Regions from separate parts of the Kitasatospora sp. NPDC048545 genome, predicted to be linked through region 1. Evidence: riboswitches for the same ligand, from Rfam matches in the RefSeq annotation. Region 1 holds a riboswitch; each other region holds the start of a gene.
The links. Region 1 has a riboswitch for cyclic di-AMP ahead of AB0D10_RS19410 (M23 family metallopeptidase). Riboswitches for the same ligand answer to the same signal wherever they lie in the genome.

Region 1 (9,258 bases):
TCGCCGGTGATCCACACCGGGCCCTCGGCCAGGACGGTGCCCAGCAGTTCGGCGGCGTCGGCGCAGCCGAGCAGCAGGCGCACGCAGCGCATCGCACTGCGGGCGGTCGGACTGCTCAGTGGGGTCCGGCGCCGGTCCGGCGTCCGGTTCTCGTCCGGTGTCCGGTTCTCGTCCTCGGAGGGGGGCACTGATTCTTAATACCCCATTTCCCCGGACGGTGAAGGGTGACCGAGTCCCCGGACGGTGAAGGGTGACCGAGCCGCCGCACCGGCACCGGCACCAACACCGGCACCAGCACCGGGGTCCGGTCGTCCGGGCCGTCCTGCGCCACCGCGCGCACCGGACGCAGCGGCAGCGCCGACGGCGGCCACCCGTACGGCATCAGGATCGGCCGCCGGCCGCCCCGACTGCCCGGCCTGCTACGCGGGCCAGCTGCGGAGGCCGGTGGTGAGGGTGGTGATGAGGCGCTCCTGGGTGGTGGCGAGGTCCTCGGAGAGCCGGAAGGCGCCGGCGGTGGTGAGGGAGGCGAAGCCGTGGGCGAGGGAGCGGACGGTGCGGGCGGCGTGGATCGCCTCGGAGCCGTCGAGGCCGTACTCCCGCAGGACGGCGATGATCACGCCGACGAGCCGGGTGGCGGCCCGGGCCAGGTCGTCGTCGGGCTGCGGGGCCTGGGGGAGGGCGTTGTAGCGGTGCGGGCGCTCGGTGGCGTAGGCGTGGTAGGCGCGCAGGACGGCGGCCACGGCGTCGTCGCCACTGCGGCCGACCGCGGCGTCCGCGAGGCGGTCGGCGAGTTCCTCGGTGACCCGGACGGCGATCATCCGCCGCAGTTCGGCGAGGCCGCCGCTGACGTGCTTGTAGAGGGAGGGGGTGGCGACCCCGGCGCGGGCGGCGACCGCGGCCAGGGTCAGTGCTTCGGCGCCCTGTTCGTCGATGAGGGCGAGGGCGTGGTCGACGACCTGGTCGGGGGTCAGTCCTACGCGGGGCATGGCTTCGGGTTCTCCGTACGGGAGTCGGGCGGGGAATCTGTCGGGCGCCGGCGGGGAACGTCGGGCGCCGGCGGTCAGGCGAGTTCGGCGAGGAAGGGCAGCAGGGCGTCCGCGGTGGCCTGCGGGGCGTCGGCCATCGGGTAGTGCCCGGATCCCTCGATCATCGCCTTCCGCGCGCCGAGTGCCGCGACCTGCCGGTCGGCGACGAGCTCGGGCTTCGGGAAGTCGGGGTCCTTGCTGCCCATGACCACGAGTGCCGGGCACCGCACTGCGGCGGTCCAGCCGGCCGGCGCGGAGTCCCCGCTGACGTAGCCGCGGGTGGCGGTCTTGCGGCCGGGGGTGCGCAGGGCGGCGACCAGTCCGTTCACGTACGGGTCGAAGTCGGCGGGCTTGGCGCCGGGGAAGGCCATCCGGCGCAGGTAGAAGCCCCAGAAGGTGGGCCAGTGGACGATCGCCGCGCCCATCAGGCGCAGGGCGCCGCGCATGAGGGTGCCCGGCTGCGGGTTCTCGACGAAGGCGTCGATCAGGACGATTCCGGCGACCCGCTCCGGCGCGTCCCCGGCGGCCTTGACGACGGTGGCGCCGGTGTAGGAGTTCCCGGCGAGGACGGCGCGTTCGATTCCGAGGTGGTCGAGGAGGGCGAGGACGTCGTCGGCGATGGCGGCCGGGCCGTAGTCGTCCCAGGCGATGGAGGATTCGCCGAAGCCGCGCAGGTCCACGGTGACGACCCGGTGGCCGGCGGCGACGAGCAGGGGGCGGAGGTGCCGGTACGCGGCCCGGCTGTCGAGCATGCCGGGGAGCAGGACGACGGGGGTGCCGTCGCCCTGCCGGGTGTCGTCGAAGGCGATGCGCCCGCCGGGCAGGGCCAGGTACTGGGTGTCGGGGGTGTCGGTGGCGTTCATGGTGGGCCTCCTCGGTCCGCCGTCGCGGGCATCGGCGGTGCTGCCGATAGCCATAAAGCTAAGGCTAATAGCCTTAGCTGTCAAGCGTCCGGACGCGGGAGGAGATCGGGCGCTCCCGCGTCAGGCCCCCTCGACCCTGAACGGGTCGTGCTCGCTGAGCAGCTTGTCCAGCCGGGCCTGGTCGACCCGGCTGACGATCTCGTTCGACTCGTGCCGGTCCCGGAGCACCTTCGCCAGGGTGAACGCGGAGGTGATGGTGTAGAGGAGGCCGATCCCGAGGAAGGCCCGCGTCCACCCGCCGACCGGCAGGTAGGCGATCCCGACCGCGACGGCGGTGCCCGACAGGGCGAAGGAGAGGATGGCCTGGACGTAGTACGCGGCCGTGGTGCGGTTCTGCATCGGTGCGCTCATGGTGCCAGGATGCGGCCGCCCGGTGTGACCGCACATGAGTAGGGGTACTCAGATGGGGTGCTCGCATGAGGGGTCGTTCGTTGACGTCCGATCATCCGCTCCGCAGTCGTCCCGGACGGATGGCTTGGAATCGGAGCGCCCTAGGATTAACGTTTGATAACGCAGCGCGGTCGTCAACGCCGTACCCAGACGGCACCGTGCGCCGTCGCCTAATCCCGTCGGCCGGCCTCCGGGCAGGTCAGGGAGCCGGGGAACCACGTTCCTTGGGGTGAATCGGCGGGGCCCCGGCCCGGCCGTAGGAGACCTTCCTGCTCCGAACCCGTCAGCTAACCCGGTAGGCGCGAAGGAAGGAAAGGAGCGCGCCTCCGTGGCGTCGACGCACACCCCGGCACACCCGGCCGGCCCCGCAGCCGGTACCCAGCTCCTCGACCACCCCGGCGCGGACGCGCCCGAGGCCTTCGGCCCCGAGGTCGAGACCAACCGGCACCGGATGCCGCGTCAGACCCGCGGCGCCTCCCCGCTGCTCGGCGTCACCGCGGTCGCCGCCACCCTGGGCGCCACCGGCTTCGCCTCGGCCACCCCGGCCGCCGCCCCCGCCGTCGAGGTCCCGGACGAGACCCCGGTCGCCCTCTCCGCCGACCCCGGCCTCGCGCTCGCCGCCCGCATCCAGCAGCAGGCCGACAGCCAGCGCACCGCCGCGGAGGAGGGCGCCCGCGTGCAGGCCGCGCAGGAGGCCGAGGCCAAGGCCGCCGCCAAGGAAGCCGAGGCCAAGGCCGCCGCCAAGGAGGCCGAGGCCAAGCGCGCCGCCGCCCTCACCCTGCCGGTGAAGGACTACCGGCTCTCCGCCCACTACGGCCAGAGCGCCCGCTACTGGGCCAACGTGCACACCGGCCTGGACTTCGCCGCCGACACCGGCACCGCGGTGTACGCGCTCGGCCAGGGCACCATCACCTCGGCCGGCTGGTCCGGCTCCTACGGCTACCGGATCGTCGAGACGCTGCCCGACGGCACCGAGATCTGGTACTGCCACCTCTCCTCGATCATCAAGGGCGCCGGCCAGGTCACCTCGGGCCAGCAGATCGGCAAGGTCGGTGCCACCGGCAACGTCACCGGCCCGCACCTGCACCTGGAGGTCCGCCCCGGCGGCGGCGCCCCGGTCGACCCCGAGCCCTGGCTCCAGCAGCGCGGCCTCAACCCGTAGCGGACCCTCCGCCGGGGCCCCGGAGCCCGGAGGCGGGCGGAGCCCCCGGAGCCCCCCGGGCAGCCCCGGAAGCAGTGCGGAGCCCCCGGTCGTACGCGACGACCGGGGGCTCCGTCACGACGTCTCACTCCTCCGCAGGCAGCTGCGCCAGGTACGCGTCGATCTCCTCCGGGCCCGGCTCCGGCGCCAGCTCCGGGAACTCCTCCACCAGCAGCCGCGGCAGCCCCGGCACCGTCCACACCCCGAACAGGTCGAGCGCCGCGTCGACCGCCGCTTCCTCGAACTGCCCGAAGTCACCGGTCAGTTCGTCCGGCATCGGCCGGCCGAGCGCGTTCAGCTCGGCCAGGTTGCGGTAGCTGCGCCGCATCAGGCCCTGCTCCAGCAGCCGCCGCGCGCCGTCCGTGGCCATGCCGACCGACAGCACCCGGCCCGGTCCCCAGCCCTGCTCGTCCGGCTCGTCCAGCCAGCCGGCCGGCGCCAGCGCCTCGTACGCGGCCAGCCGCTCCTCCTCGGCGAGCTCCCCGAAGCCGGCCAGCCAGTCCCGCACCGCCGCCCCGTCCGTGACGTCGACCCCGTACGCGTGCAGCAGCAGCGTGTACAGCCGGGGCCAGGTCACCAGGTCGGCGCGGCGCAGCAGCCCGGCCGCGACCTCGCCCTGCCACTCGGCCTCCGCGTGCAGCCGCTCCTGGCGCTTGGCGTTGAGCCGCCGGGCCGCCCGCTGGTGGTCGATCAGCAGCCGGACGGCGTCGCCGTACGCGAGCGGGTCCTCCTCGGGCAGGGGTTGGACGTACAGGTGGAGCCGCTCGTACAGCAGGTGCTCCACCGCGTCGGAGGTCAGTTCGGGCCAGCCGTCGTGCATCCTGCTCCCGCCCAGCTCCAGCAGCGCCAGCACCGCGCGCAGCGGCCCCTCGGCCACCGGCGTGCGGCCCTGCTCGGCCGCCCAGGCGAGCAGGTCGGCGGCCCTGGTGCGCGGGGCGAGCCGCAGGTCTTCGTCGTTCATAGTCCGAACGGTAGTCGCCGGGGGCCGGTAGGGTCGGCAGCCATGGTCCCCGTACGACTCGTCGGCCCCCGGCTGGCCATGCGCGAGTACCACCACACCGACGGCGACGTGGACGCCCTGCACGCGCTGTTCGGCGACCCGGAGGTCACCCGCCACCTGCCCTTCGAACCCTGCGACCGCGAGTCCTGCGCCGACCAGATCGAGCTCTACCTGGAGGAGGCGATGGCCGAGGAGCGGGACACCTACCGGCTCGCCGTCACCAGGCTCGTCGACGCCGAGGACCCGCAGGACGCGACGCCGATCGGGCACGCCTCGCTCACGCTCGGGACGTACCGCTCCGCCCACCTCGGCTACGTCCTCGGCCGCGCGTCCTGGGGCCACGGCTACGCGGGCGAGATCACCGGCCTGCTCTGCGACTTCGCCTTCCGGACCCTGGACCTGCACCGGCTGGCGGCCCGGGTCGACGTGGACAACACGGCCTCCGCCAGGGTGCTCACCAAGCTCGGGTTCCGGCTGGAGGGGCGGGCGCGGCAGGACCGGTTCAAGGACGGCGCCTGGTCCGACTCGTACCGCTACGCGCTGCTCGTCGACGAGTGGCCGGGCCCGACCGGCTGAACCGGGCGAGCGGCCTGCGCCGAGCCGGCCCGCGGCCGGCCGGCGACCGGCGGGCCCGCGGGCGGGGGGTTAACCCCACCCCCGATCCGCCAGGCCTCCGGATGCCCCCCGACCCACCGGTCCGGCCAGACTGTACGACGTCAGCGAACGCGGACGACCGTCAGGACGAGGGCCGGGGGCCGGGACATGAGCAGCAGCCGAAGCACGCTGGAGCACGCGGGGGACCTCGTGGGCGGATACGGCGACGACCCGTTCGCCGACGAGCCGCGCGCCGACCGAGCCCGCCGGACCGAGCGGCCGCCCGTCTTCTGGGCGGCGCCGTTCTCCGCGCACTACTACCGCGAGATCGGCTACGTGCTCAGCGGCCTGCCGGTGGCGATCGCCGGCTTCACCGTCGCGATCACCCTGTTCTGCCTCGGCCTGGGCACCTTCGTCACCGCCCTCGGCCTGCCGGTGCTGGCCGGCCTGACCGCCGCCGGCCGCGGCTTCGGCCGGCTGGAGCGGGCCCGGGCGCGCGGCATGCTGGCCCTGGACGTCCCCGGCCCGAAGCCGGTGCGCCCGGTCCGTCCGGGCGCCTGGGGCGCGATCACCGCGCGGCTGGCGGACGGCGCGGGCTGGAAGGCCGCGCTGCACCAGGTGGTGATGTTCCCCTGGGCGGTCTTCAGCTTCGCCATGACGCTGGTGTTCCTGCTGGTCGGCTGGGCGATGGCGCTCTACCCCGTCTACCACTGGGTGTTCCCGACCTACACCGACTGGCGCGGGTACAAGCTGTTCGACTACACCGACGGCCACCACGTCCAGCACGTCTACTACATCGAGGGGATGTGGCAGATCGCCGGGTTCTCGCTGGTCGGGGTGGTGCTGGTCTTCCTCACCGCGCAGCTGGTCCGTGGCCTGACCAACGTCAACCGGGCCGCCGCCCAGGGCCTGCTGGGCCGCTGAACACCGCCGTCGGCGACGGGCCGACCACCGGGCCCCGGCCCCGTCCGCACTCCGGATGCGGCCGGGGCCGCCGCGTGTTCGGATGACCGGGTGGCCGTCGCAGGCATTCCCCCCGAACCCCCGGACGTTCTGGTCACCTCCCGTCCGCTGGACGAGTACTGCGCCTTGTTCGACCTCACCCGGGCCCAGCTCGCCGCCCTCCCCGGGCCGCTGCTGGACTGCCCCGGCGGCGCGGCCGGCCTGGCCGCCGAGGCGCGCGGACTGGGCTGCCGGGTGATCGCCGCGGACCCGGCGTACGCGCTGCCGCTGCCGGTGGTCGCGGACCGCGCCCTGACCGCCCGGGCGGCGATGGCCGGCGCGATGGCCGCCCGCCCGTTTCTCTACCCCTCGCCGCTCCCGCACCGGCCCGAGCGCTACCTGCGCAGCTGGGACCGGGCCCGCCTGCTGTTCGCCGCCGACTCGGCCGCGCACCCGCAGCGCTACGTGGCCGCCGCGCTGCCCAGGCTGCCTTTCGCGGACGGCACCTTCGCCCTCACCCTGAGCTGCTACCTGCTCTTCGCCTATCCCGAACTCTTCGATCCGGAGCGCCAGTTGGCCGCCCTGATCGAACTGGTCCGGGTCACCTCGCAGGACGGCGAGGTCCGGGTCCAGCCGCTGCACGACGGGCACGGCCGCCGCTGCGGGCACCTCGACCCGCTGCGGTACGCGCTCGGCGAGTGCCGGATCGCCAGTGAGGTCCGCCGCTTCCCCCGCGCGGAGGACGGCCGCACCCGTCGCGTCCTGGTGCTGAGGGCGGCCGACCGCCGCCGCCGAGCCGGAATGTAATGGTCATTCATGGGTGTCACTCCTATACTAGCCGCATGAGCGAGATCACGATCCGGCGGGCCGGAGCAGCCGACGCCGACCGGCTCACCGAGCTGATCCAGGCCTCCGCCGCCTACCGCGGCGCCTACGCCGCCATGATCGACGGCTACCGGGTGACACCCGACTACCTCGCCCGGCACGAGGTGCGGATGGCCGTCGACGGCGCCGACGACCGACTGCTCGGCTTCTACGCGCTGATCCGCGAACCGGCCGAACTGGACCTGATGTTCGTCGCCGACCCGGCCCAGGGACTCGGCATCGGACGGCAGCTGATCACGGACATGCTCGACCGTGCCCGGGTCACGGGGATCAGCGCGGTCAAGGTCGTGTCCCACCCGCCCGCCGAGCCCTTCTACCTGCGGATGGGCGCCGAGCGCACCGGCACCAGGCCGCCGCAGCCCAAGACCCCCTGGGAACAGCCCGAACTGCGCTTCACCGTCTAGGAACCGCCCCCGGCGGGACCTGCGCCCCCGGCGCCTCCGGCCGGACCTGCGTCCCCGGCCGGTACGGCAGGGCCGGACGGCTGCGCCGGGACGAAGGCCGTCACCTGGAGCCGGGACAGGATCTTCTCCGCCAGCCAACTGCGGTCCGACGCGTACGGAATGCCCCGCGGATCGACCAGCTGCGCCGCCACCGCGTCCCGCAGCCGCTGCGCCCCGGCGGCCGGCAGCCGGGAGAGCAGCCCCCGGGCGGCCAGCAGCGCGTGGTACTGCTCGAAGCCCGACCGCGGGTGCTCGATCGCCTCCAGCACGCTCGCCAGGTCCGCCAGCGCCGGGTCGCCCTGCATCAGCGCGAGCGCCTGGATCCGCCGCCCCTCTGAGCCGTCCGCGAAGAGGTCCCGCACCTGGTCGGCGGTCAGCGCCGAACGCCGGGCGGTCGAGCGGACCTCGGCCACCACGCCCTCCGGCCCGGCCGGTGAGCCCGCGGCGGGCGGCAACTGCCCGGCCAGCGCGGCGGGGTGCTCCGCGCTGCCGCCCAGCAGCCCGAGCTGCTGCATCGCGCGGACCCGCAGGTCGTCCGCACCCACCTTGTCGCCGTGCCGGTCGCGGTCCTGCCCGGCGAGGAAGAGGTCGAGGGCGCGGTCGGCGTCGTTCAGCACCTGCGGCAGCGCGAGCCTGGTCACCAGCCAGCCCGCCAGGAAGCCGAGGACCAGGAAGTAGAGCACCAGCGCCGCCGCGAACGGCACCGCGGCGTCACCACCGCCGAGCACGGGCGCCAGCGCCGTCCCGAGTCCGTGCAGCCGCTCGCCGAGCGAACCGAGCTGGGTCAGGCCGACGCCCAGCAGCACCTTTGTCAGCCAGTCCGAGACCTGCTCCAGATTGGTGTTCGGCACGTACGAGCCCTGCGGCTGCTCCGAGCCGCCGCGCACCCGGGGCACCCCGAACAGGAAGCCCAGCCCGCCGCCGAGCACCGCCGAGGCGCCGGCCGTCACCAGTCCGCCGCCGAGCGCCTGCCAGACGTGGTCCCGGCCGAGCGCGAACAGCAGCAGCCCGGCCAGCCCCGTCCCGGCCAGTACTGCGGCGGCACCCCGCTGCGCCGTCCGTAGCGCCGGACCGCCGCCCGGCCGTCGCGCCTTCGCCATCGCCATCCCCTACCCCCTGTGCCCGTGCCGCTCCGCTCCGGAACTCCGCGCCGACTCTAGTGCCGGGGCCCCACCACGAGAACGTCCCGGGCGCGCCCCGGCTACGACACGGGGAGCAGCGACCTGCGGAGCACCGATGGGCATCCCCGGTCGAGACACGGGGGAGAAACGCAGACGACCCGCGGGCTGCTCCTCCGCGCCGGCCCGTGCACTGGCCAGGCGCCGAGGCACCGGGGATGTACCGGTGAGCCCGCGGGCCGGGTGACTGCTGTGGATTTCGCCTGCCGGAGGCCGTGGGCCTCACCCTGCGCAGGCAGGGGCGGCTCTAGCGAGCAGCCACCTCACGCATCCCGAAAGAACTCAACTCAGGATCACCTCCTTTCAGTGTGCCGCCACGATAGGCAGCCCACCGGCGGGAGGGCAACGGATTAAATCGCGGCCCTCGGCGGGGCGGTCCGCAGCCGGCCCCGGAACCGCCCGGGGAACGCGAAAGACCCGGAGGAAAAATCCTCCGGGCCTTTCGGCTACTGAGTAGCGGGGACAGGATTTGAACCTGCGACCTCTGGGTTATGAGCCCAGCGAGCTACCGAGCTGCTCCACCCCGCGTCGGTGAACACAACAATACGTGGAAGTCGCCGCAATGGGAAATCCGTTCTCCGGCCGCCCCCGGTGCGGGGTCCCGGGCGGCCCGCCGGGGGCCTCAGGCCGCCCCGACGGAGTGCCCGGCGGTTCCCCGCCCGCCCCGTGCCGCGCGC
Region 2 (9,258 bases), on a different contig from region 1:
CCGGCATCACCGCCGCCCTCTCCGACGACTGCCTCGCCCTGCTGCGCGCCCTGCTGGCCGACCGCCGCCCGGGCCGGCTGGTCAGCTTCGACCTCAACTGGCGCCCGTCGCTCTGGCGCGACCGCGACCCGTCGGTGCTGCCGCCGCTGCTGGACGCCGCCGACCTGCTGCTGCTCGGCGCCGACGAGGCGCAGGCCGCCTTCGGCACCGGCGACCCCGTCGCACTGCGCCGCCGCTTCCCGACGCCCGCCACCCTCGTGGTCAAGGACGCCGACCGGCACGTCACCGCCCTGGAGCGGGACGGCACGACGGTCACCGAACCGGCCCTCGCCGTCGAGGTGGTGGAGGCCACCGGCGCGGGCGACGCCTTCGCGGCCGGCTACCTGGCCGGCACCGTCCGGGGCCTGGACCAGCGCCGCCGGCTGCGGCTCGGCCACCTGAGCGCGGCCTGCGCGCTGACCGCCCACGGCGACCAGGCCGAACTGCCGCCCGCCGCCGTGGTGTCGGCCCTGCTCGACGCCTCCCCCGCGGACTGGGCCGCCACCCGGGTCAGCGCGGACGGCATCACCGGCCCCGCCCTCACCCCCGACCGCGCACGGGCCAGCGACCCCGCGCAGGCCCGCCACGGCGCACGGACCGGCGGCCCCACCCCCGCCGACGACGCCCACGGCGCCGGTGACCGGACGCCGGGCCCCCGCCCGGGCCCGGGCACAATGAGCGGGAACCCCAGCCCTCGAAGCGGAGCACGATGAGCCAGACCGTCACCCGCGCCCTGCGCATCCTCGCCCAACTCGGCGAGGGCGAACGCTCCCTCGACCAGCTCGCCGAGGTGCTCGGCGTCCACAAGACCACCGTGCTCCGACTGCTCCAGAGCCTCGAAGAGGAACGGTTCGTCTACCGCGACGCGGCCTACCGCTACCACCTGGGCGCCGGCCTCTTCGCCCTCTCCGGCCTGGCACTGGAGCAGCGCGGCATCCGCCGGATCGCCGCCCCCCACCTGGCCGAGCTGAACGCCGCCACCGGTCAGACCGTGCACCTGGCCGCCTACGAGGGCGGCGAGGTGGTCTACATCGACAAGTTCGACTCCCGCCACCCGGTCAGGATGTACTCCCGGATCGGCCTGCGCGCCGCCCTGCACAGCGCGGCCGTGTCCAAGGTGCTGCTGGCCGACCTGCCCCTGCCGGAGCGGCGCAGGGTGGTGGCCGGGATCGACTTCACCCCGCACACCGAACACACCCTCACCACGCCCGAGGCGCTGCTCGCCGAGCTGGAGAAGGTCGCCGCCCAGGGCTGGGCGCAGGACCACGCGGAGCACGAGGCCTTCATCAACTGCGTCGCCGCACCGATCCGGGACGCCAGCGGCCGGGTCGTCGCCGCCGCGTCCATCTCCGTCCCGGACGTCGTCCTCCCGTACGAGCAGGTGCTGGACCTCCTCCCGCAGCTGCTCGCCACCGCCCGCACCGTCTCGGCCGACTGCGGCCGCCCCGAACACCGCTGACGAACCGTCACGAGATCCGAGGAGTCCCATGCCCCCCGAGCAGTCCCCGATCGGCGAGAAGACCGAGATCCGCACCGAGGGCGCCCCGGCCCCCGCCTGGACCTTCTCCCAGGGCGTGCGCAAGGGCCCGATCCTGCAGGTCTCCGGGCAGGGCCCGCAGGACCCGGCGACGGGCGAGTACCTCCACCACGGCGACGTGAAGGCGCAGACCCGGCGCACCCTGGAGAACGTCAAGGCCGTCGTCGAGGCCGGCGGCGCCACGATCGAGGACGTGGTGATGTTCCGCGTGTACCTCACCAAGCGCGCCGACTTCCCACTGATGAACGAGGCCTACGCCGAGTTCATCGAGGAGAACATCGAGCCCGGTGGAGTGAAGCCCTGCCGCACCACCGTCTTCGTCGAGCTCCCGCAGGAGCCGATGCTGGTCGAGATCGACGCCCAGGCCGTCGTCGCCTGACACCGCGCCGCCCGACGTGCCGAAGGGCCCGGACCGCCCGTCCGGGCCCTTCGGCACGTCCCGGCGCCTGCTTGCCGAACCCCAACCGCGAACATTAGGTTAGGCTCACCTAACTATCTGGAGGTCCGTCCATGAGCCAGCCCACCGGCGACACCGAGGTCCCCGAGCCCACCACCGCCGAACGGATCCAGAGCCTGCTCAGCACGACCTCCTCGCTCGCCGTCCGCGCCCTGGGCGAACACCACGACCTCGACACTCCGGTCTCCGCCCACGGCTCCCGCCTGCGGATGCGCGCCCCGCTGGACGCCCCGCTCACCGTGGCCGCCGCCCACGCCACCGACGGCCTCGCCGTCGTCCTCGACGTCACCGACGTCTCCCCCGTCGCCGTCCGGGACCGCGTCCGCGGCCGGCTCACCCTGGCCGGCCGGCTGCGACTGGCGCACCTCGCCGACGACGGCCTCAGCGTCCACCTGCGCGTGGACGTCGCCCACGCCGTCCTCGCCACCCCGTACGGCACCGGAGCGGTCACCGCCGCCGACCTCTCCCTCGCCGGCCCCGACCCGATGGCCCGCCACGAGGCCGCGATGCTCACCCACTTCGCGGACGACCACGCCGACGCGATCGAGGTCCTCACCCGCCTCCTCGACCCCGCGCTACTCGCCCGGAACCCGGACGTCCGCCCGCTCGCCCTGGACCGCCACGGCCTGGTGCTGCGCCTGGACCACCCCGACGGCCACCGCGACGTCCGCCTGGTCTTCCCCGAACCGGCCCGCGACACCGAGGACTTCGGCCACCGGATGCACGACCTGCTGGCCGCCGCCCAGTACGGCCTGCCGGCCCACCGCGGCTGACCGGACACCCCGCGACCGCTCGCCAGACGAAGCCGGCCCGCCGCCCCTCACCCGACGACCCTCGCCCAACGGCCCTCACCCGACGACGCGGAACCGCCCGAGCCCGGCCGCCGGAGCACCGAACTCCCCACCTGTTCCAGCGCGTTCGGCAGACCCGTCGCCCACCCGCGATCCCCGGCCGACTCACCACCCGCGCAACGAAACCGCCGACGCCGCCGGCCTCGACAACGGCCCGCCCCGCATCGAACCGCCCCGCGCCCCTGCCGCCCCGCCTCCCGGAAGGTCACGCACCCGGAACGTCGCGCCCCGGAAACGGCAGCGCCCCGGAAACGGCAGCGGCCGGCCCGGCTCGCGAGGGAGGTGAATCCCGCGAGCCGGGCCGGCCTGGGCGTGTCCCGCGCCCATGTCCACTGCACGGCGATCATCCGGTCGAGCGGTCACCCGACATGACCATCCCGGAGGACCGATTCGCTCCGCAGCAGTGGTGGTTCCTGAAACCCTGGACCTGATCCCCGGAGGGTCAGAGCGCGACGCCGTGCGCGCGCAGGTAGGTGACCGGGTTGATGTCCGAGCCGTACTCCGAGCCGGTGCGGATCTCGAAGTGCAGGTGCGGGCCGGTCACGTTGCCGGTGGCGCCGGAGAGGCCGATCTGCTGGCCGACGGTGACGGTCTGACCGATCTTCACGCCGATCACCGAGAGGTGCGCGTACTGGGCGTAGTGGCCGTCGGCGAGCTTGATCTCGACCTCGTTGCCGTAGGCGCCGCCGTTGCCGGCCTTGACCACGACGCCGTTGGCGACGGCGCGCAGCGGGGTACCGGTGGAGGCGACGAAGTCCTGGCCGGTGTGGTGGCCGGAGGCCCACATCGAGCCGGCCACACCGTAGGCCTCGCCCAGCACCGGGTTGGCCAGCGGCGCGACGAAGCCGGAGGTGGCGGCGACCGGAGCGGCGGTCACGGCCGTGGCCGGAGCGGCGGTCTGAACCTGGGTCTGCACCGGGGCGGCGGGCTTGGCGGCCTCGGTCTTGACCGTGACCTGGGTCTGCGGCTTCACGGGGGCAACCGGGGCGGCCGGCTTGGCCGGGGCAGCGTCCGCGGACGGCGCGGCGGCCGGCGCGGCGGCGTGGCCGGCGAGGGTGAGCTGCTGACCCGGGAAGATCAGGTTCGGGTTGGCGCCGACGACCGAGCGGTTCTGCTCGTACAGCGCGTGCCAGCCACCCTCGACGTTCTTGACGTCGGCAATCTTGGACAGGGTGTCACCACTGACGACGCGGTAGCTCTCGGACGTGGCGGCCGCGGCGGCCGGAGCAGCCGGAGCGGCCTTCTCGACCGGCTTGGCGGCGGCGACAGGCGCGACGGCGGCGGGCGCGGCCGGGGCAGCGGGGGCGGTGTGGGCCTGGGCGCTCATCGCGGTGACGAGCGGGAGGGCGAAGGAGACACCGGTGACGGCGGTGGCGATGCCGATGCGGGCGGCGCGGGGCAGGACGATACGACGAGCCTGAGCAGGCATGGAAGTTTCCTCTCCGACGCCTGCGAGGTGAGCTGTCGGGTTCGGGCTGGAGTTGCCCGGCCGCATGCGCGGCTTCACCCCGAGCCGGCCCTGGACGCCCGCGCCCTGAGGCGCGAACTCCGGTCCGGCGACTTACCTGTGGGTCCCCCGCTCCTGCCGTACAGAGTTCAGATCGAACCGCCGGGCAGCGGCAGGACTCGGCGTTCCACCCGGCGGATCCGTCCGGACTGGCCGGGCGGTCGCTGAACTAAAACCCATCCGTTCGGGTGAAGCAATGTCGATCTCTTGAAGCCGCAACGATCCCCCCTGGGTCCGGTGACCCTCCGGATGATCCCCAGTACGGTGCGTACACCATCCATTCACCCCGAGCCACTGATCCGCGACCCTGCGCCGAAGTCGGCCACACCGCGCAGCCGACCGCTCACACAGCGCCCCCGCCGCCGACACGCCACCGGTGAGCCTTGTCACGTACGCCCCACGGGGCGCAGGATCAGGCCGTGGCCACCTCCGAGGCCGGCACCCTGCGCCTGGGCACCGCGCAGGGTCGCTGGGTACTACTGGCGACGGTGCTCGGCTCCAGCATGGCGATGCTCGACGGCACCGTGGTGAACGTCGCCCTGCCCCGGATCGGCGCCGACCTCGGCGCCTCCCTGGCGTCCCTGCAATGGACGCTGAACTCCTATCTGCTCACCCTGGCGGGCCTGATCCTGCTCGGCGGCGCGCTCGGCGACCGGTACGGCAGGCGCCGGGTCTTCCTGATCGGCGTGGTCTGGTTCGCCGCCGCCTCCGCGGCCTGCGCCGTCGCACCGAACATCCAGGTACTGATCGCCGCCCGCGCCGTCCAGGGCATCGGCGGGGCGCTGCTCACCCCCGGCTCGCTCGCCATGCTCCAGGCGGTCTTCCACCCCGACGACCGATCGACGGCGGTCGGCCTGTGGTCCGGCCTCGGCGGGGTGTCGGCCGCGGTCGGCCCCTTCCTCGGCGGCTGGCTGGTGGACGGCCCCGGCTGGCGCTGGATCTTCCTGCTGAACCTGCCGCTCGCGGCGGCCGTGATCGCGGTCTCCACCCGGTCCGTGCCGGAGAGCCGGGACGAGAGCGCCTCCGGCCGCTTCGACGCGCTCGGCGCGGTCCTCGCCGCGCTCGCCCTCGGCGCGATCACCTACGCCCTGACCGCCGCCGGCGAGGGCGTGTCCGCCGCGGTCTGGATCAGCGGCGTGCTCGGCGTGGTGCTCGGCGCCGCCTTCGTGGTCGTCGAACGCCGCACGCCCGAGCCGATGCTGCCGCTCGGACTGTTCTCCTCCCGGCTGTTCACCGCCGTGAACCTGGTCACCCTCTGCGTGTACGCGGCGTTCAGCGGCGTCTTCTTCCTGCTGGTGGTGCAGCTGCAGATCGTCGCCGGGTTCTCCCCGCTGGCCTCCGGCTTCGCGCTGGTGCCGATCACCGTGCTGATGCTGGCGCTGTCGGCGCGCGCCGGGCGCCTGGGGAAGCGGATCGGCCCGCGGATCCCGCTCACCGTCGGCCCGCTGCTGTGCGCCGCCGGCGTGCTGCTGATGCTGCGGATCGGCGCCGACTCCTCCTACTGGGCGGACGTGCTGCCCGCCGTCACGGTGATGGGCTGCGGGATGACCCTGCTGGTCGCACCGCTGACGGCCACCGTGCTGGCCGCCGTCGAGGTCCGGCACGCGGGCATCGCGAGCGGGGTCAACAACGCCGCCGCCCGGGCGGCCGGTCTGCTCGCGGTGGCCGCGCTACCGGCGCTGGCCGGACTGAGCGGCGACGCCTACCGGGTGCCGGCCGAGGTCGACGCCGCCTTCCACACCGCGATGCTGATCTGCGCGGGCCTGCTGGCCGGCGGCGGGCTGATCGCCTTCGCCACCGTCCGCGGCAACGTGCTCGACCCCGAGGACCACCCGGTGGCCGAGCCGGACTGCGAGTGGAACTGCGGCACCACTCCGCCGCTCGACCCGGGCCACGTCCGCACGCACGAGGGCCCTGCCACCGGTCCGGCGGCAGGGCCCTCGCCCGAGAGCTGACGCTGCGTCACATCATCGGTGCGTCAACGGATGCGGCACCTCAGAGGATGTCGCCCGGCGCGTACTTGGCGGCCTCGGGGTAGGCGGCCGCGACGGCCTCCACCCGGCGGACCACCTCGGCGACCTGGGCGCCGGCCGCACCGGTGAAGGAGAGCTTGTCGGCCAGCAGCGCGTCCAGCGCGGCCCGGTCGAGCGGGATCCGCTCGTCGGCGGCCAGGCGGTCCAGCAGCTCGTTCTCCCGGGCGCCCGCGCGCATCGCCAGCGCGGAGGCGACGGCGTGCTCCTTGATGACCTCGTGCCCGGTCTCCCGGCCGACACCCGCGCGCACCGCGCCCATCAGCACCTTGGTGGTGGCGAGGAACGGCAGGTAGCGGTCCAGCTCGGCCTCGATCACGGCGGGGAAGGCGCCGAACTCGTCGAGGACGGTCAGGAAGGTCTCCAGCAGGCCGTCGAAGGCGAAGAAGGCGTCCGGCAGCGCGACCCGGCGCACCACCGAGCAGGAGACGTCGCCCTCGTTCCACTGGTCGCCGGCCAGCTCGCCGGTCATCGAGGCGTAGCCGCGCAGGATGACGGCCAGGCCGTTGACGCGCTCGCAGGAGCGGGTGTTCATCTTGTGCGGCATCGCGGAGGAGCCGACCTGGCCCTCCTTGAAGCCCTCCGTGACCAGCTCGTGGCCGGCCATCAGGCGGATGGTCTTGGCCAGGCTGGACGGCGCGGCGGCGAGCTGGACGAGGGCGGTGAGCACCTCGAAGTCCAGCGAGCGCGGGTAGACCTGGCCGACGCTGGTCAGCACGTTCTCGAAGCCGAGGTGCCCGGCGACCCGGCGCTCCAGCTCGGCCAGCTTCTCGGTGTCGCCGCCGAGCAGGTCCAGCATGTCCTGGGCGGTGCCGACCGGGCCCTTGATCCCGCGCAGCGGGTAGCGGGCGATCAGCTCCTCCAGGCGGCGGAAGGCGACCAGCAGCTCGTCGGTGATCGACGCGAAGCGCTTGCCCAGGGTGGTGGCCTGCGCGGCCACGTTGTGCGAACGGCCGGCCATGACCAGCTCGGAGTGCTGGGCGGACAGCTTGGCCAGGCGGACCAGGACGGCCACGGTGCGGTCGCGCACGTGCTCCAGCGACTGGCGGATCTGCAGCTGCTCGACGTTCTCGGTCAGATCGCGGGAGGTCATCCCCTTGTGGATCTGCTCGTGGCCGGCGAGCTCGCTGAACTCCTCGATACGGGCCTTCACGTCGTGGCGGGTGACCCGCTCACGGGCGGCGATCGAGCCGAGGTCGACCTGGTCGATCACCCGCTCGTAGTCGGCGACGGCGGTGGCCGGCACCTCGACGCCGAGGTCCTGCTGGGCCTTCAGGACGGCGAGCCACAGGTGGCGCTCAAGGACCACCTTGTGCTCGGGGGACCACAGCTGGGCCAGGGTCGCCGAGGCGTACCGGGAGGCCAGGACATTGGGGATCTGGGGCTTCGCGCTCACGCTTCGCAAGAGTAACAGCCGAGGTCACGCCGAACGTCGGCGGATGGGGTAGGCTCGGTCGATTGAGCGCCCACTAGAAGGACTGCCACAACCTTCTCACCGCAAGGATACCACATCGATGAACGAACTTCCAGCGACCGCGGGGCACTCCGGCGACGCCCTCGCCGAGGCCCTGCACACCGAGCAGGCCCGACTCACCACCCTCTACGCCCGGCTGGACACCGTCCGCGAACGGGCTCACCGCACCGCCGACGGCGCCCACGACGGCGCCGGGCCCGGCGGCACCCACCAGGCCCGGCTGGAACGCGCGGTGCGCGCCCGCGAAGCCGCCCGCCACGCCGCCCGGCTCGACGCCGTCGAACGCGGCCTCTGCTTCGGCCGCCTCGACGAGCGCGACGGCACCGTCCACTACATCGGCCGCACCGGCCTGACCGACGAGGCGTACGAACCCCTGCTGCTCGACTGGCGCGCCCCCGCCGCCCGCCCCTTCTACACCGCCACCCCCGCCGACCCGGGCCCCGTCGTCCGCCGCCGCCACCTGCACACCCGCGGCCGCACCCTCACCGGCCTGGACGACGAGGCGCTCGACCTCGCCGGACCGGACGACTCCGGCCGGCGCGGGCTCGTCGGCGAGGCCGCCCTGCTCGCCGCCCTCGGCCGCGAACGCACCGGCCGGATGGGCAGCGCCGTCGCCACCATCCAGACCGAGCAGGACCGGGTGATCCGCTCCCCGCTGCGCGGCGCGCTCGTCGTCCAGGGCGGGCCCGGCACCGGCAAGACCCTCACCGCCCTGCACCGCGCCGCCTACCTGCTGTTCACCCACCGCGCCGCGCTGGAGCGCCGCGGCGTCCTGGTGATCGGTCCCAACCCGGGCTTCCTGCGGTACATCGACGAGGTGCTGCCCGCCCTCGGCGAGGCCGAGGTGGTGCTGCGCACCGTCGGCGAACTCCTCCCCGGCATCACCGCCACCGGCAGCGACGCCCCCGCCGCGGCCGTCGCCAAGGGCGGCCCCTGGATGGCCGGAGTCCTCCGCCGCGCCCTCGCCGCCCACCAGTCGGCCCCCGCCGACGGCCTCGACCTCGGCGAGGGACTGACCGTCTCCGCCCGGGCGTGCGCCCAGGCCCGGGACGCCGCCCGCGGCCTGCGGATCCCGCACAATCGGGCCCGCGCCTTCTACCTGCGCACCCTGCTCGACGCCCTCGCCATCGCCCAGGCGCTCTCGCTCGGCCGCCCGTACGACGAGGAGGAGGCGCACCACGCCCCGCGCGAACTGTGGGCCCGGGCGGACGTCCGCGCCGCCCTCGACCCGCTCTGGCCCCTGCTCACCCCGCAGCAGCTGCTCGAACGGCTGCTGGGCGACGGCGAGCTGCTCGCCGAAGCGGCCCCCGAGCACGCCGCCGCCCTGCTCCGCCAACCCGGCTCGCCGTGGACGGCCGAGGAC
Region 3 (9,258 bases), on a different contig from region 1:
CCTCGCCGGCCCGGCCGCCGCGACCGCCCTCGGCGGCCTGGACGCCCTCGCCCCCGGGTTCCCGGACTGGATCGTCACCAGCCTCTTCGGCGGCACCTACCAGCGCCCCGGCCTCGCCCTGCGCGACCGCCAGATCGCCAACCTGGCCGCCCTCACCGCCCTCGGCGGCGTGGAACCGCAGCTCGCCGACCACGTCCGCTACAGCCTGCGGATCGGCATGACCAGGGAGGAGATCACCGAGGTCATGGTGCACCTCGCCCCGTACGTCGGCGTCCCCAAGGCCCTGGCCGGTCTGCGCGTCGCGACCGCCACCATCGCCGATGCCACCGCCGCGACCGATGCCACCGCCGCGACCGAAGCCACCGCAGCCACCGCCACCGGCGTCACCGAGGAGCAGGCATGAGCCGCACCGTCCGCACCGTCCTCGGCGACCTCGACCCCGCCGAGCTGGGCGTCACCGACTCCCACGACCACCTCTTCATCCGCAGCCCGCTGCTCCCCGGACAGGAGCTGGACGACCCGGCCGCCGCCGAGGACGTCCTGCGCGCCTACGCGGCCGCGGGCGGCAGCGCTCTCGTCCAGTGGACCCCGTTCGGGATGGGCCGGGGCGCGGACTCCCTGGCCGCCCTCTCCCGCGCGACCGGCGTCCACGTCGTCGCCGCCACCGGCACGCACCAGGCGGTGCACTACGGACCGGGCACCGATCCCGCCCCCGACGACCTCGCCGAACGCTTCGTCACCGAGCTCACCACGGGTCTGCCGGGAACGGCGCACCTGCCGGCTGCCACGGACCTGCCGGGTGCCCACGGCACACCCCGGGCCGTACGGGCCGGGCTGATCAAGGTCGCGGACGACGCGGGCCGCACCACCCCGCACACCCGCCGGACGATGGCCGCGGCCGCCGAGGCGCACCACGCCACCGGTGCTCCGATCGCGGTCCACCTCGAACCCGACGGCGATCCGTACGAGGTCCTGGGCCGGCTCAGCGGCCGCAACGGCGTCCGGCCGGACCGGATCATCCTCGGGCATCTCACCCGCTTCCCCGACCGCTCCGTGTACCGCGGCCTCGCCGCCGAGGGCGTCCGCCTCGCGCTGGACAGCCCCTCCCGGGCCGGTCACCCGGCCGACCTCCAGGCCTTCGAGGTCATCGCCGACCTGGTCGAAGCGGGCCATGCCACCCAGGTGCTTCTGGGCGCCGACACCACCACCCGCACCGCCCGGCAGGCCGGCGGCCCGACCCGGCTGCTCACCGACCTCGCCCCGCGACTGGCCCGGGCCTTCGGCCCCGAGCTGCCCGAACTCCTCCTCACCACCAACCCGGCGGCCGCCTTCGCCGCGGACTGGCGCTCCCCGTGAGCCCCGAAGGTCCGGCCTCCGCGCGGGCCGCGTCCACCCGAACCGCCACCGCCCGAAGCGCCCCGGCCCGAAGCGCCACCGCCCGAACCGATCCCGCTCCTGTGGCCGACTGCTCCCACCCGGGTTTGAATCCGAGTAGCCCTCCTGCCGGATGAGGGGCTCCCCCAGAGAGGCGGACCCGTCGATGCCCGCACCCCCGGCCCACCCGTGGCTCGCCCCCGCCCGGCTCGCGGTCGCGGCCTTCGTCGCCGTCGCCCTCTGCTTCTCCGGTTACCGCGCGGCGAGCGGCCCCACCGGGGTGGTGAACTACTTCAGCTACTTCACCGTCCTCAGCGACCTCGCCGGTGTCGCGGTCCTGGGTTACGGCGGCTGGGCGGGCCTGACCGGCCGCCGCCCGGTGCCGGACGAGGTGCGCGGGGCGGTCGTGCTCTACCTGGTGATCACCGGGCTGTTCTACGGCACGTACCTCGCGAGCTACCCGGACCAGCTGGTGATCCCGTGGGTGGACGACGTCGTGCACCGCGTGATGCCGCTCCTGGTGCTCGCCGACTGGCTGGTCGACCCGCCCGCCCGGCGCGTGCGCCCGGCCGTGGTGCTCGGCTGGCTGGCCTTCCCGCTGCTGTACCTGGTGTACGCGCTGCTGCGCGGCCACGCCGTCGACTGGTACCCGTACACCTTCCTCGACCCCGGGCGGCACGGCGGCTACCGCCGGGTGGCCGGGGCCGGCTTCCTGATGACGGTGACCGTCGTCCTGGTGGGGGCGGCCGTCGCCGCGGTGGGCAACGCCCTCGCCACCCGTCGGGACGTGCGCAGCGGTGCGGTCCCGAGGGGGCGCCACGCCCGGGCCGGAACGGGCTGACAGCCGACGGCGGCCCTGCGGCGCCTCCTACGGTGGGGCCATGCCGACGCTCCGAACCCTGACGTCCGCCCAGGGGACGGCACGGGCCCCGGCGTTCCGGGCCGCGACGGGCGGTCACATGTGGGTGCCGCCGTCGATGCGCAGCTCGGTGCCGGTGACGAAGGCGCCGTCGTCGGAGGCGAGCATGGCGATCACGCCGGCCACCGTCTCCGGGCCCGCGAAGCCCTGGCCGAGGGCGGGGGAGAGCTTGGCGAGCAGGCCGAGGTCGGCGTCGGCGGGGAGGCCGGGATCGTTGGTCATGCCGCTGTCGATGCTGCCCGGCGCCACGCAGACCGCGCGCAGGCCCTGCCGGGAGTACTCCGACGCGATGGCGTGGGTGAAGGACTGGATGCCGCCCTTGGTCGCGGCGTACGCGGCCATGTAGGGGTGGGCGAAGCTCGCGGAGGTGGAGCTGAAGTTGACGACCACGCCGTTGCCGCCGGCGAGCAGCGCGGGGAGCGCCTCGCGGGTCATCAGGAAGGTGCCGGTCAGGTTCACCGCGAGGAGCTTGTTCCAGAACCCCAGGGTGGTTCCGTGGGTGTGCGAGGACCGCAGGATGCCGGCCGCGTTGACCAGGACGTCGAGTCCGCCCAGGTCGGCGATCGCACCGGCGACGCCCGCGACGACGGCGGCCTCGTCGGAGATGTCCAGGACCCGGACCGTCAGGCGCTCCGCGGTGCCGTCGGCGGTTGCGCGGTCGAGGGTCTCCTTCAGGCCGTCCTCGTTGACGTCGACGGCGACGACCTTCCCGCCCTCGGCGAGGATCCGGTGCACGGTGGCCCGGCCGATGCCCGAGCCGCCGCCGGTGATCAGGACGTTCCGCCCGCTGAAGCGCTCCATGGTGGTACTCCGTTCGTTCGTGGTCTCTCGACCTCAGGAGGCACGGTACGCCCATGTGGCACATTGTGCCAATAAGTCTTGACGTGCCACTCATGCGCAGCGTGCCACTGTGGCACCACCCCGCGTAGGCTGACCCCGTGACCGGACGTCCGACCCTGAACCAGCGCCGCCGTGACGCCACCCGGCTGGAGATCGCCCGCACCGCCGCCGCGCTCTTCGCCGAGAAGGGCGCGGAGGCCACCACCGCCGAGGAGATCGCCCTCGCCGCGGGCATCTCGCTGCGGACCTTCTACCGGTACTTCTCCGTCAAGGAGGACGCCGTCGCCCCGCTGCTCGCGGCGGGCGGGAGGCAGTGGGTCGAGCGGCTCGCCGACAGTCCGGCCGACCTGCCGCTGCGCGAGGCGCTGGAGAGCGCGGCGGTCGCGTCGCTGACGCCGGCCGACGAGGCGGGGGCCGAGATGATGCGGTGGACCCGCAGCCTGTTGCGCGACCCGCAGCTGGAAGGAACCTGGCAGCGTGTCCACGCCGACTCGGAGGTGCGGCTGCGCGCCGTCCTCGCCGAGCGCTGCCCCGCGGGCGCGGATCCGCTGGAGATCCGGCTGGCCGCCGCCGCCGCGACCGCGGCGATCCGGGTCGCCCTGGAGCAGTGGGCCGCCTCCGGCGCCCCCGCCACCGGCCCGGACTCCCCGCGCGACCTGGGCGCCCGCTGCATGCGTGAACTCACGGCGGGGCTACGGCTCTGGGAGCGTCTGTCCTGAGTCCGGCGGGTGGCGGTCGACGGTCGGCGGCTCGTCCGCCCTCGGGTCGCCGGTGGGTGGCGACGGGTCGTGGGGCGGAGGAGCTCGGGGCGCGTGCTTCAGTCGACGGATGACAGATGACAGATGTCGAAATCTGTCATCTGAAATCTGTCGGTTGAACTCTGTCACCCGAAACCGGACATCCGCTCCCCGTGACCTCCCAGCTGTCATCAGCGGGCTCCCAGCTGGCGTTAGGGTTGATCTTCGCGCCCCGGTGGGGGGAACCGGGGTCGACTCCTCGGATGTCCCCAGCGGAGGGGGCCGGAGTTCGAGGCGTGGGAGCAAGTAGGACATGGGTCTGACGAGCCACAAGGTGCTGGCGCTGACCGTATTGATCGCCGTCGTGGTGATGGGGGGCACGGTCTGGCTCTGGCCGAGACTGGCGGGGAGGACCTGGCAGGCGGTGCTCGGCCGGATCGGCGCGCTGTTCGCCACCCAGCTCGCCGTCCTCGCGGCGCTCGGTCTGGTGGCGAACAGCTACTTCGCCTTCTACAGCAGTTGGGACGACCTGCTGGGCACCGGGGACACCGGCCCGGTGGTGATCCACAACAAGGCGGACGCCTCCGGACGGCTCCTGGTGGAGACGATCGGCCACGCCTCGGTCAAGGGTGGCGGCGCGATGGGCCGCGAGCCCGGTCAGTCGGGCGAGATCCGCAAGGTCCGGATCGACGGCGCGGTCAGCCGGCTCTCCACCGAGGGCTACGTCTACCTGCCCCCGCAGTACTTCCAGCCGGAGTACGCGCAGAAGCAGTTCCCCGCCGTGATCGTCAGCACCGGCTTCCCCGGGATCGCCGAGAACCTGATCACCCGGTTCAACTACCCGGGTGCGGCGCTCAAGCTGCTGCAGGAGGGCCGGATGCAGCCGACCGTCATGGTCCTGGTGCGCCCCTCGCCCGCTCTGCCGCAGGACACCGAGTGCGAGGACATCCCGAACGGACCGCAGTCCGACACGTACTTCACCAAGGACGTGCCCTCGGCGATCCAGGCCAGCTTCCGGGTCTCCTCCGACCCGCAGGCCTGGGCCTTCATGGGCAACTCGACCGGCGGCTACTGCGCGCTCAAGCTGGCCATGCGCCACCCGGACGTCTTCCCGACGGCCGTCGCACTCTCCGCCTACTACGACGCCGCCGACGACCCGACCACCGGTGACCTGTTCGGCGGCAGCAAGCAGCGCCGCGACGAGGCCAACCTGATGTGGCGGCTGAAGAACCTGCCGCAGCCGAACGTGTCCGTGCTGCTGGCCGGCACCAAGCGGGGCGACGGCGACTACCGGCGGGAGACCGAGGCCTTCGTGGAGTCGGTGCGGAGCCCGATGAAGGTCTCCTACAGCATGCTCGAGAACGGCGGCCACAACTTCGAGACCTGGAGCGCGCTGCTGCCGTCCTCGCTGGAGTGGCTGTCCCAGCACCTCAGGGTGCCGAACCCGACCGCCTGACGGCCGGACGACCGAACGGCCGAACGGCCGAACCACCGAACCACCGAACCCCCGGAGCCACGGCTCCGGGGGTTCGGTCGTCACGCGGTCGTCGCGCGGCTCAGGCCACCCGCTCCAGCGTCCCGGTGTGCAACTGCCCGACTCGGCCGCCCTCGCCCTCGAAGGTCCAGAAGGCCCGCACCGTCAGCTTGTTGAGGTCCATCACGTGGCTGACGGTGATCCCGCTCTGCTCCGTCCAGCTGACGAAGTAGATCTCCGGCGCGACCTCGGCGACGTGCAGCCGCACGTCCTCCCACTGGCCCGCGGACTCGCCGAGACCCTCCCAGCGCAGCCGCGTGCCGTCGGCCGAGTAGGTGTTGCGGAAGGCCGCGCCGTTGTCGGCCCGGAAGACGTAGGTACGGCCGGCGAAGGCGGGCGGGGACGCGGTCATGGTGGGGCGGCTCCTCGTTTCGTGGTGGAGGCGGTCTTGTGCACGGCGGAAAATCTCGGAGTTCCAATTTATCCGACCGGGTGCACTCGGTCAGATCTTTGCCATGGTCGGGATCACCGACGCGCCGCCGGCCGGGGCCCGGGGCTCGGGGCCCGAGGCTCGGGGTCCGGGGCTCGGAGCCAGCGGCCGGGACGGGCCGGACCGCACCGGCCGCCCGGAGCTCACCCGGGCACCGGACTCCGGACACCACACCCGGGTCGGCGCCCGCTCGCCCGACCGGCCCCGTCCGAGCCGCCCCGTCCGAGCCGCCCCGTCCGAGCCGCCCCGTCCGAGCCGCACTGTCCGAGCCGCACTGTCCGAGCCGCCCCGCTCCCGGCATCGGGCCGGGTGCCCCGCAGGTCATCCTGCGGATCATCCCGCCGGGCAGGAATATTGATCAACTCGGCCGCCACGCAGCGTCGTTGATCGACACCGCTGTGACCTGCGCGACAACCGACCCGGGGGAGTTGTCCGTTCACGTACGGCCTGCCTAGCCTGCAACGGTCGTCCGCCGTCGCGGACCCCGCCGCCGGGACGCCGAGTCCCGTCCACCCGCCGGCGGGTCACCGAGCACCACAGCGGACGGGAGCGGGGGAACCAAGGTCGGCGCCCGACCCGTGCGCTCGCGCACACGGGTCGAGGCTAGGGGTGAAGCCGCGCCACAGGCGGCCGGGCAACTGCAGCCCGAACCCGACAGCTCACCTCGCAGGCGTCGCAGAGGTCGCCCATGCCCCAGCCTGCCGCCCGGCGCAGCGCGCCGCGCCACGCCCGTCCCTCCCGTCGCGGTCGCAACGCCGCCTTCGCCGCCACCGGGGCGCTCGCGATCAGCGGCGCCGGCCTGCTCGGACTGCCGTCCGTCGCCGGTGCCCAGGCCGCCACCGCGCCGACCGTCACCCAGGACCGCCTCGCCCCCGCCGCCATGGTCGCGGGCAAGGCCTCCACCGCCTCGCTGAGCCTGCACTCCTCGGCCTGTTTCACCGCGAAAACGGTGGGGGTGGGCGTACGCGACGCGAGCGGCACCAACCTGGACTTCCCCGGCAACGCCTCCAACGTGCAGATCTGCCCGAGCGGCGTGAACTTCACCAGCGCCGCCCGCACCCTGCCCGCCGGCACGTACAGCCAGTTCGGCTTCTGGCAGGACGTGGCCGGTGCCTGGCACAACCTGCCCGCGCAGCAGCTGGTGGTCTCGGCCACCGGCACCACCGCGCCGACCCCGGCGCCGACGGCCACCCCGAAGCCGACGGCCACCCCCACCCCGAGCGCCACCGCCACCCCGTCCACCTCGGCACCGTCGTCCCCGGCACCGTCGTCCCCGGTCGCCGGCAAGTCGCTGACCTGGTCCGACGAGTTCAACGGCTCGATCTCCTGGGGCCAGCGCTGGGTCGGCGACAAGAGCACCGCCTACAAGTACGGGAACCACAACCCGGACGACAACAAGCTGGACTGGCTGAACAAGAACAACGTCAGCGTCGCCAACGGGGTCGCCACCTTCACCGCCACCCCCGGCGGCCCGGCCCTGGAGAACGGCAAGCAGTCCTGGAACACCGGCTTCCTGACCACCGAGGGCTCCAGCGAGGGCTTCCAGGTCAAGACCGGCGACTACGCCGAGACCCGGGTCAAGCTGCCCGCCGGCACCGGCGCCTGGCCGGCCCTGTGGACCTGGAAGAACGGCAACGGGGAGGTCGACTCCTTCGAGTACCACCCCGACAACCCGAACCTGCTGGAGCTGACCAACCACGTCAACCCCGGCAACGGCAAGTACTACACCGACGCGAGCGCGATCGCGAAGGACCAGTGGGTCACCATTGGTACCTACTACGGCGCCAACTCGGTGGACTGGTACGTCAACGGCGTCAAGGTCTTCTCGGACGGCAAGGGCGTCGGCGCCAACTGGTCGGCGTACCTGATCCTCAACCTCTCCCTGAGCGCGGGGCAGTACCACCCCGCGCCGCAGGGCACCGCCCCGATCACCATGGCGGCGGACTACGTCCGCGTCTACCGCTGACGGGTAACCCGTAGGACCGTCCCACCGGGCGCCGGAGGCCGGCAGCCGCTCGCCGGCGCCCGGTGCCCGGTGGGACACCGCGGCTCAGGAGTCGCCGGACGTCTCGACGACCTTGATCTCGTACGGCTGCCGGTGGTTCTTCCCGAACGGGTCGTCCGCGCTGCGCACCGCGACCGACCCGCCCTCCAGGAGCCCGAGCGGCACAGCGGGGGAGAGCCGGACCGGGACGAGGGCCGTCGCGCTGCGCCCCTCCTTCAGGCCGGGACCGAACACGCAGCGGACCTGTCGGCCGAGCGCCACGACCTGGCAGTCCTCGGGGAAGTACGGGCCCTCCGCGGTCACCCCTTCCGGAAGGGTGACGGTGACCGTGAACGGGGACGCGGTGGTGTCCGGGCCGTAGTTGGCGACGAAGGCGTGGATCGTCGTCGTGCCACCGGGCACCGCCGGACCCGGGTCGAGCCGGACCACCTCCAGGTGGGAGTGGGACGGCGCGGCGACCACGGCCGGCAGGGTGGACGCCTCGGGCGCGCCCGGCGCCGGGACCAGGGCCGGCAGGGTGGACACCCCGGACGTGTCCGGCGCCGCGACGTCGACCGCGGGCCGCGGCTCCGGCCGCTGCTGCAGCGCCCAGGACGGGCCGGAGCCCAGGACGGCCACCGCGCAGCCCGCCGTCACCGCCGCGACCAGTCCGGCAGTGCCGGACCTCCGCTTCCTCACGCCGTTCCGTGCGCTGCCGCGCACTCCCCGGTGCTCCATGCCGCTCACCCTGCTCCCGTGCTCCGGCGGCCCGCGCCGTCGCGGGCCGCGTCCGCACCAGGGTGGCCGAGCCGCCGTCGGACGAGAGTGGCAACCCGCCCGTCGTGCGCCCGAACGGAGGACACCGGCGGCTGCGGGGATCCACGGTTGTCCGGATCGGCGTGTAATGCAGGCGGGTTGAGTGGGCGTCAGGGGGCGAGGACCTGCCCGAGCCGGGTCGCGATCTGCTGCATCACCGGGACCAGCGAGGCGGCTCCGGCCTGCTCCTCCAGGGCCCGGATGCGGGCCTCCGGGCCGGAGACCGAGAGCGCGGTGGGCGTCGGCGCGCCCGGGACGGCGAGTGCGATGCAGCGGACGCCGATCTCCTGCTCCTGGTCGTCGACCACGTAGCCGCGTTCGCGCGCCTCGGCGAGCTGGCGCAGCAGCTCCTGCGGGTCGGTGACCGTGTACTCGGTGTGCGCCGCCAGCGGGTTGGGGCCGAGGACGGCGCGGGCCTCCTCCTCGGGCAGCTGGGCGAGCAGGGCCTTGCCGACACCGGTGCAGTGCGGCTGCACCCGCCGGCCGACCTCGGTGAACATCCGCATCGAGCGGCGTGACTGCACCTGGCCGACGTAGACCACCTCGCCGCCCTCCAGCACCGCCAGGTTGGCGGTCTCGCCGGTGGCCTCCATGAGTTCGGCCAGGTAGGGGCGGGCCCAGCTG

Region 2: linked by a shared signal. The riboswitch ahead of AB0D10_RS20265 (LysM peptidoglycan-binding domain-containing M23 family metallopeptidase) and the one ahead of AB0D10_RS19410 (M23 family metallopeptidase) in region 1 are both predicted to bind cyclic di-AMP.
Region 3: linked by a shared signal. The riboswitch ahead of AB0D10_RS03080 (glycoside hydrolase family 16 protein) and the one ahead of AB0D10_RS19410 (M23 family metallopeptidase) in region 1 are both predicted to bind cyclic di-AMP.

Annotation. Positions count from the first base shown of each region.
Region 1 is NZ_JBEZIQ010000019.1:19,143-28,400, reverse strand. It holds gene AB0D10_RS19430 (SpoIIE family protein phosphatase) at 1-188, opposite strand, end outside; gene AB0D10_RS19425 (TetR-like C-terminal domain-containing protein) at 420-986, opposite strand; gene AB0D10_RS19420 (alpha/beta hydrolase) at 1,061-1,888, opposite strand; gene AB0D10_RS19415 (YiaA/YiaB family inner membrane protein) at 2,009-2,299, opposite strand; cyclic di-AMP (ydaO/yuaA leader) riboswitch at 2,496-2,654, shown strand; gene AB0D10_RS19410 (M23 family metallopeptidase) at 2,667-3,500, shown strand; gene AB0D10_RS19405 (hypothetical protein) at 3,625-4,500, opposite strand; gene AB0D10_RS19400 (GNAT family protein) at 4,543-5,115, shown strand; gene AB0D10_RS19395 (sensor domain-containing protein) at 5,302-6,057, shown strand; gene AB0D10_RS19390 (hypothetical protein) at 6,148-6,882, shown strand; gene AB0D10_RS19385 (GNAT family N-acetyltransferase) at 6,918-7,364, shown strand; gene AB0D10_RS19380 (hypothetical protein) at 7,361-8,503, opposite strand; tRNA gene AB0D10_RS19375 (tRNA-Met) at 9,036-9,109, opposite strand; gene AB0D10_RS19370 (PrsW family intramembrane metalloprotease) at 9,204-9,258, opposite strand, start outside.
Region 2 is NZ_JBEZIQ010000020.1:35,561-44,818, reverse strand. It holds gene AB0D10_RS20285 (sugar kinase) at 1-752, shown strand, start outside; gene AB0D10_RS20280 (IclR family transcriptional regulator) at 749-1,498, shown strand; gene AB0D10_RS20275 (RidA family protein) at 1,527-1,955, shown strand; gene AB0D10_RS20270 (DUF2470 domain-containing protein) at 2,087-2,806, shown strand; gene AB0D10_RS20265 (LysM peptidoglycan-binding domain-containing M23 family metallopeptidase) at 3,327-4,313, opposite strand; cyclic di-AMP (ydaO/yuaA leader) riboswitch at 4,316-4,453, opposite strand; gene AB0D10_RS20260 (MFS transporter) at 4,811-6,346, shown strand; gene purB (adenylosuccinate lyase) at 6,387-7,817, opposite strand; gene AB0D10_RS20250 (ATP-binding domain-containing protein) at 7,936-9,258, shown strand, end outside.
Region 3 is NZ_JBEZIQ010000002.1:227,044-236,301, reverse strand. It holds gene AB0D10_RS03115 (carboxymuconolactone decarboxylase family protein) at 1-403, shown strand, start outside; gene AB0D10_RS03110 (phosphotriesterase) at 400-1,356, shown strand; gene AB0D10_RS03105 (Pr6Pr family membrane protein) at 1,541-2,215, shown strand; gene AB0D10_RS03100 (SDR family oxidoreductase) at 2,330-3,094, opposite strand; gene AB0D10_RS03095 (TetR family transcriptional regulator) at 3,232-3,852, shown strand; gene AB0D10_RS03090 (alpha/beta hydrolase-fold protein) at 4,184-5,326, shown strand; gene AB0D10_RS03085 (phenolic acid decarboxylase) at 5,427-5,756, opposite strand; cyclic di-AMP (ydaO/yuaA leader) riboswitch at 6,357-6,520, shown strand; gene AB0D10_RS03080 (glycoside hydrolase family 16 protein) at 6,523-7,800, shown strand; gene AB0D10_RS03075 (hypothetical protein) at 7,885-8,517, opposite strand; gene AB0D10_RS03070 (IclR family transcriptional regulator) at 8,745-9,258, opposite strand, start outside.